Regions from separate parts of the Streptomyces sp. NPDC014623 genome, predicted to be linked through region 2. Evidence: riboswitches for the same ligand, from Rfam matches in the RefSeq annotation. Region 2 holds a riboswitch; each other region holds the start of a gene.
What was found. Region 2 has a riboswitch for cyclic di-AMP ahead of ACF1FZ_RS17470 (M23 family metallopeptidase). Riboswitches for the same ligand answer to the same signal wherever they lie in the genome.
Positions count from the first base shown of each region.

Region 1: another riboswitch for cyclic di-AMP. It lies ahead of ACF1FZ_RS25550 (C40 family peptidase); the one in region 2 lies ahead of ACF1FZ_RS17470 (M23 family metallopeptidase).
Region 3: another riboswitch for cyclic di-AMP. It lies ahead of ACF1FZ_RS20405 (peptidoglycan DD-metalloendopeptidase family protein); the one in region 2 lies ahead of ACF1FZ_RS17470 (M23 family metallopeptidase).

Region 1 covers NZ_JBIBZU010000017.1:98,404-100,654, reverse strand. The annotation lists gene ACF1FZ_RS25560 (ATP-dependent Clp protease proteolytic subunit) at 1-589, shown strand, start outside; gene ACF1FZ_RS25555 (hypothetical protein) at 597-905, shown strand; cyclic di-AMP (ydaO/yuaA leader) riboswitch at 1,271-1,441, shown strand; gene ACF1FZ_RS25550 (C40 family peptidase) at 1,445-1,915, shown strand; partial or broken gene ACF1FZ_RS25545 (LysE family translocator) at 1,962-2,141, opposite strand; gene ACF1FZ_RS25540 (8-amino-7-oxononanoate synthase) at 2,148-2,251, opposite strand, start outside.
Region 2 covers NZ_JBIBZU010000009.1:270,930-273,180, reverse strand. The annotation lists gene ACF1FZ_RS17470 (M23 family metallopeptidase) at 1-875, opposite strand, end outside; cyclic di-AMP (ydaO/yuaA leader) riboswitch at 887-1,039, opposite strand; gene ACF1FZ_RS17465 (PP2C family protein-serine/threonine phosphatase) at 1,272-2,251, opposite strand, start outside.
Region 3 covers NZ_JBIBZU010000012.1:109,290-111,540, reverse strand. The annotation lists gene ACF1FZ_RS20410 (SGNH/GDSL hydrolase family protein) at 1-96, opposite strand, end outside; gene ACF1FZ_RS20405 (peptidoglycan DD-metalloendopeptidase family protein) at 260-1,177, opposite strand; cyclic di-AMP (ydaO/yuaA leader) riboswitch at 1,183-1,343, opposite strand; gene ACF1FZ_RS20400 (tyrosine-protein phosphatase) at 1,755-2,251, shown strand, end outside.

The sequences.
Region 1 (2,251 bases), on a different contig from region 2:
CACCGCCTACGGGTCCCGGAACATGGATCCCTACTCGAAGCTGCTGTCCGAGCGGATCGTCTTCCTCGGCACGCCCGTGGACGACACCGCGGCGACCGACCTGATCGCGCAGTTCATGCACCTGGAGCACGCGGACCCCGACCGCCCCCTCTCCCTCTACATCAATTCGCCCGGCGGCTCCTTCAACGCCATGACAGCGATCTACGACACCATGCGCTTCCTCTCCTGCGAGGTGGAGACCTTCTGTCTGGGCCAGGCGGGTTCCAGTGCCGCGGTACTGCTCGCGGCCGGCGCGCCCGGGCGCCGGCACGCCCTGCCCGGCGCCCGGGTAGTCATCAAGCAGCCCGCCCTGGACGAGCCGGTGCAGGGTCAGCCCTCCGATCTCCAGCTCCAGGCCCGGGAGTTGGAGCGCGAGCGCGAACTGCTCACGGCCATGCTGTCCCGTCACACGGGCCGTTCCACGCGGGAGATCAGCGCCGGCATCGAGCGGGACACCGTCCTCGACGCCCCGGCCGCCCTGGCGTTCGGCCTGGTGGACCACGTGGTGGAGAACCGTACGCCGTCCCAGCCGCCGCACACCGCGAGGTGAACCCCCGATGCTCCCACCCCGGTTCCCGCCCCTCCCCGCGCTGACCCGCGCCGAGGCCGAGTTCGTCGACTGCTACCTGGAGGTGCTCGACCAGCTCGGCCGCATCAACCCCGCGCATGGCGGTGACACGTACGGGGCGCTCCGGGCGGCTCAGGCGCTCGCGTCCCGGGCGCCGGCCCTCCGGGACGCACTGGTCCTGATGCACGAGCGGGGCGAGTCGCAGGTCCACGCGGAAACCCTTGCCAGGGCGCTGCGGCTGCTGGACGGGGAGCGCCGGGCCGGACGGATCTCAGTGCCTCCCGCGTCCTCGAGTTGAGCGTTCCCGAGGCCCGACTCGGGGGCCACCGCCCCTTTCCGACACCCTTTCACGACACGCCCGGCGGGCCGATGAGTTTTCCTCGCTCGATCGGCGTAGAAGCTCCCCCGCCCGAGCTACAGCCCAACTTGCGCAACGAGTACGGACACTGAGCGGCGTGCATCGTTCCGCCGCTGGTACACGGCTGGTCCGTCGCCGTCGCCTTGGCTCCGGTCCGGCTGCGGCCACCCGATCGGATCAATAGTGATGACTCTCACATATCGTCGCTTCAGTGAGGAAATCCGGCGGTAGGTGCGTAAAGATCCCTGGGACGACAAGCCCCCGCCACCGCGGCGGGGCGGTCCGGGCGGACGCCGAGTCCTGCCGCTGTCCGGATGCCTGGTCGACAGGAGTGGATCGGCAGGAGTGGAGGACCCGAGCGCAACGGGCCGACCGGAGATCCGGGCGGTCCTCGGGGTGAAGCCGCAGTGCGGCCGGGCGACTTCGCCAGCCCGAACCCGACAGGTCATCCTTCACAGGCGGCTGACGAAGGGTTGCGCATGACTGCGCAGGTTCATGTCCCGTCTCTGTTCGCCCGGGTCGGTACGGCCTCGGTCCTGACGTTCGCCGTAGGCACCACCGTGCTGGCGCCTGGTTTCGTGAACGACGCCGAGGCCGCCACCCATTCGACGAAAGCGCTCAAGATCGCCGCTTCGAAGAAGGGCGCGCCCTACCGATGGGGCGCCGCGGGCCCTCATCGGTTCGACTGCTCGGGGCTCACGCTCTACTCGTTCAAGAAAGCCGGCAGGAAACTTCCCCGCACGGCACAACAGCAGTACAACAAGACCCGCCATATCTCCAGGTCGCAGCGGAAACGCGGCGACCTGGTCTTCTTCCACGCGGGCCGCAGCGTGTACCACGTCGGGATCTATGCCGGCAGTGGAAAGATCTGGCACTCGCCGAAGGCCGGCGCCGTGGTCCGGCTGGAGAGGATCTGGTCCGGCAACGTCTGGTACGGGCGGGTCCGCTGACGCTCCCTTTCGCTTGGTTCGGTGCGGCGGGGGCCCCACCAGGCGGTGGCCCCACCACCGGCTCGGGCCCCAGCGCGGTGCCGCTGCCGCCCCCGGCCGCACGGGCGGTACGCGGCCGCCACCGGCCCGGACGGTCCACCAGCAGGGCCACGGCCGGGAACCGGACGAGCGCGAGCAGTACGTCCGCCGAAGGCGGCAGCAGGGTCCTGAACAGGACCGGCCGGCCTGCCGTTCAGCTGACCGGCAGGGGCGACGTCGCGAGGACCGTGTCCACGGCGGTGGCGATCTGATCCTGTGTGAGGTCTGCCCGGGCGGTCAGTCTCAGTCTGGAGATCC
Region 2 (2,251 bases):
GAGGACTGGTGGCAGTACCAGACCTCGGTGCCGTCGTCGAGCTCCAGGACCGTGCGGTAGCCGTAGGCGCCGGAGTAACCGGCCGACTTCACCGTGCCGCTGTGCACGGCCTTGACCGGCGTACCGGTCGGGGCCGCGAAGTCCAGCCCGGTGTGGTGGCCCGAGGACCACATCGATCCGGCCTGGCCGTAGGTCGAGCTGATGTAGTAGGAGGAGGTCGGGACGGCGTAGCTGGCGGCGAGCTTGGCGAGCCGCTCGGCCTCCGCCTTCTTCTTCGCCGCTTCCTCCGCCGCCTTCTTCTTCGCCGCGGCCTCGGCCTCGGCCTTGCTCTGCTGCTTCGCCGCCTGGGCCGCGGCGGCCTCGACCGCCGCCTTCTCCTCCGCGGCCCTGGCCTCGGCCTCGGCCCCCGCCTGCTGCTGCTCGGCCTGCTGGAGGATGCGGGCGCGCAGCGCCTCACCGGCGTCGGTGGTGCCCTGCTCGGCCTCGGCCGCGGTGATGCCCGCGGTGGTGAGCGGGGAGGAGACGGCCGCCGTCTCGTGGTCCGGGCCGGAGTCGCCGGACATGAACGCGCCGACACCGGGAAGGGACTTGGCGTCGGGGAGATTGTCCGCGATGGAATCGGGAAGAGAAATGGAGACCGGCGGCTTGCTCTGCGCGGTGGCCATGCCACCCGCACCGACGGCCGCGATGACACCGACGCCGAGGACGGTGGAGCTACGAGCGAGACCGCGCTGCTTGGCTACGCGGTGCCTGCCGCGAACGGGACGGATGGACTCCTCGGTGGGGTTCCATTCCTCCCATGTCCTGTCCTCATCACCGAAACTGCCGGTCCTGAAGGATGACGGTGCCTCGGGGGCAGGCTGGTTGGACGCCACGTGGGCGCACTCCTTTCCTTCCTTCTCGCCTACCGGGTTAGCTGACGGGTTCGGAGCAGGAAGGTCTCCTACGGACCCCTTCGTCTCTCGCGAGACACAGGTGTCCGATTCACCCCATGTAGGTGGTTCCCCGGTTCCCTTGCGGAATTCGGCGCTGCGCACGGTGTCGCCTCTTGCGACGACAGGTACAACCGCGCTGCGTTATCGAACGTTAATAGACACCGGGGCCCGATTCCAAGCTGTTCCCGCAGATCGACCACGATCCCGGCCTGGACTTTCACGTCTCAAACGGGCGCAAACGGGCGACTTGAGCATCCCGCATCCGGCCACCAGTTTCTGACGCTGTGTCAAATGTTATGCGAGCGGCTTCTTTCGACTACCGACGGTCGCGACCGGTCATTCACTGTCCCGCCGCACGATCTTCACCGTCGTGCGCCGCTCCTGCTGCCCCCGCGCGGGGCGGCCGACCGCGAGGAGCGCCAGGTCGTCCGTCGACCGGCCACCGGTGTGCAGCCGTACGTCATCGGTGAGCGCGGACAGCAGTTCGTCGGGCCCCGGGAAGAGCCGGCCCCGCAGCCGGGCCGCCGGGTCGTAGAAGGCACCCTTCGCGTCCCGCGCCTCGGAGAGCCCGTCGGTGAAGGCCAGGAACATCGCCCCGGCCGGCAGCGTCCACTCGTCCGACCGGTCCGGCCACACGTCCAGCCCCATCCCGAGCGGCAGCGCGGGCACGGTCGGCGCCAGTACCTCCAGCGCCCCGTCCGCGTGCAGCACGAGCGGCTCGGGATGACCTCGGTTGACGACCCGCAGCGTGTCCGAACCGGCCGGGATCTCCGCGAGTACGGCGGTGACGAACCCCTCCATGGAGTCCAGCCCGCCCCGCCGCGAACCCTCGCGGGCCAGTGCCCGCTCCAGGCGCTGCACCACGCCCTCCAGCGACAGCTCCTGCTCGGCGGCCTCCCGGAACGCCCCGATCACGACGGCCACCGCCGCCACGGCGTCCAGTCCCTTGCCCCGTACGTCCCCGACGACCAGACGCACCCCGAACGGCGTGTCCGCGACGGCGAACAGGTCACCGCCCACGAACTCGTCCGCCTGGGCCGCCTCGTACCGCGCCGCGACCAGCAGCCCGCCGATCCGGTCCTCGGGCGTCGGGAGCACGGCACGCATCGCGGTCTCCGCGATCACCCTGGCCGAGGCCAGCTGCTCGTTCCCGCGGCGTACGACACGGTTGATGGCGAGGGAGAGCGCGGCGACGGTGATCAGGGTGAGCAGATCGGTGACCGGCACGACCTCGGCGAGCATGCCGTCCGAGACCCGGATGGCGAACACGACGATGACCGCCGCCACTCCGACACGGACGGTGCCGGCCAGTGAGA
Region 3 (2,251 bases), on a different contig from region 2:
GGGACCGGGGTCTCCGACTCCCTCGGTGAAGCTGTCGCCAATCGCTGCGTACGACCCGATGATGCCTCGTCGTCTGTTTCTCGAATCGTCTGCCACAAGGGTTTATCTTGCACCTTCGATTGTGACCTACGCGACCGTAATAAGGGGTTGACGGGTGGTGAGAAAGACCACCCGGTCAGTTTTTGGTAAAGCCGGAACAAGGAGAGGGGCGGTGCGCCGCCGCGCACCGCCCCTCTCGCCCGCCTTCGGGTGGTGTGCCTCAGACGGAGACTCCGTGCGAACGCAGGTAGGCGATCGGGTCGACGTCCGAGCCGTAGCCCGGGCCGGTCCGGACCTCGAAGTGGAGGTGCGGACCGGTGGAGTTGCCGGTGGAGCCGGAGAGGCCGATCTGCTGGCCACCCGTGACGGCCTGGCCGGCCGACACCCCGAGCGAGGACAGGTGCGCGTACTGGGAGTACATGCCGTCGCTGTGCTGGATGACGACCTCGTTGCCGTACGAGCCGCTCCAGCCCGCGGAGACCACCGTGCCCGGGCCGATGGACCTGACGCTGGTGCCGGAGGCCGCCTGGAAGTCGGCACCGGTGTGGTAACCGCTGGACCAGCTGGCGCCGGAGGCGCGGTACTGGGTGGTGACACCGGCGCCCTCGACCGGAGCGGCGTAACCGGAGCTGCCGCTCTCCGACGCACCGGCGTCGGTGGTCGCCGCGGCCGCCTTCTCGGCCGGAGCTGCCGGGGCGGCGGCCTTCTCGGCCGGGGCCGCCTTCCCCGCCGTCGAGGGGACGGCCTCGGAGGCCTTCTCCGCGGAGCCGGACACCTTGGCGCCGAGGGTCAGCTTCATGCCCGGGAGGATCAGGCCCGGGTCCTCGCCGACGACCTCACGGTTGTCCTGGTACAGCTTCTGCCAGCCGCCCTTGACCTTCTTGTCGGCAGCGATCTTCGAGAGGTAGTCGCCGGAGACCACGGAGTAGGTCTTCGGGGCACCCTTCGCCGCGGCCGCGGAGCTGAGGGTGCTGTGCGCGGCGGCGGACTTGGCAGCCGGAGCGGCCTGCTCGGCGGCGTGGGCGCCGGTGGCGCCGATCAGCGGGAGGGCGAGAACGGCGCCGCCGGTCCCTGCGGCGAGGACGCCTCGGGAGATCGGGCCGGTCTTCGTACGACGGTGCTTGCCTTTTGCGGGCATGGGGGGTTTCCTCTCCGGCGCCTGCGAGGTGAGCTGTCGGGTTCGGACTGGAGATGCCCGGCCGCGCGGTGCGTGCGGCTTGACCCCTAGCCGTACCGGATCCCTCCGGCCGGCGGCCTACCTGGTTCCCCCGCTCCTGCCACACGTGAGTCGGTGCGGATTCCGGGCGGCGGCAGGATTAGGCGTTCCGTCCGGATTGACCGTGACCGTAAGCGAGCCGGGACGCCACGGACAAGCCGCGGATCACGGACCGGAATCCGCTCTTCATTTCCGGTACGGAATTCCCGTCACACTCCGTGGATTACGGATCTTGGCTTTCCGCTCGGCGTCCGGAATAGTCGTCGGCACCTTCACCACGCACCGTCACAGATATGATCCCGCTCACCTGCCTCGACCCATCTACTGAATAAGTAGGGCATGTTCACAAAAAAGCACCAATACGGACATGCGGCGACCGTCATCTCCGGTGAGGCCCGCACCGGGCGGCCAAGACGGTTGCCCGATGCAGCCATGTCGTATCGTCGCGGGCGTGCCCCGTCGGCGAGCGGCGCCGACGCCTGACACTCCAGGAGCCCTTGTGACGCAGTTGCCAGAGGTCCCGCCGGCCCGCCCCGAGCCGACGGACGTCGACCTGACCGGCGTCCGCAACTTCCGTGACGTCGGCGGACTTCCGACCGTGGACGGCCGCACCGTGCGGTACGGGCGCCTCTACCGCAGCGGTCACCTCGCCCACGCCACCGAGGCCGACGCCGCCTTCCTCGCCGGACTCGGGCTGCACACGATCTTCGACTTCCGCAATGCCGCCGACCACAAGCTCGACGGCCTCGACATCGAGCTTCCCGGTGTCCGGAACGTCAGCATCCCCCTCTCCGATCCCGCCGACGGCGCGGAGTTCTGGCGGCTGGTGCGTGACGGGAACATCCAGCAACTGCGCTCGATCCTGGCCGACGGCAGGGGGACGGAGCGGATGGTCGCCTCGTACCGCTCGATCATCAAGGACCGCACCGCCGAACACAGCCGCGTGCTGCACGCGCTGGCCGAGGACAGCGTGCCGGCGCTGATGCACTGTGCGGC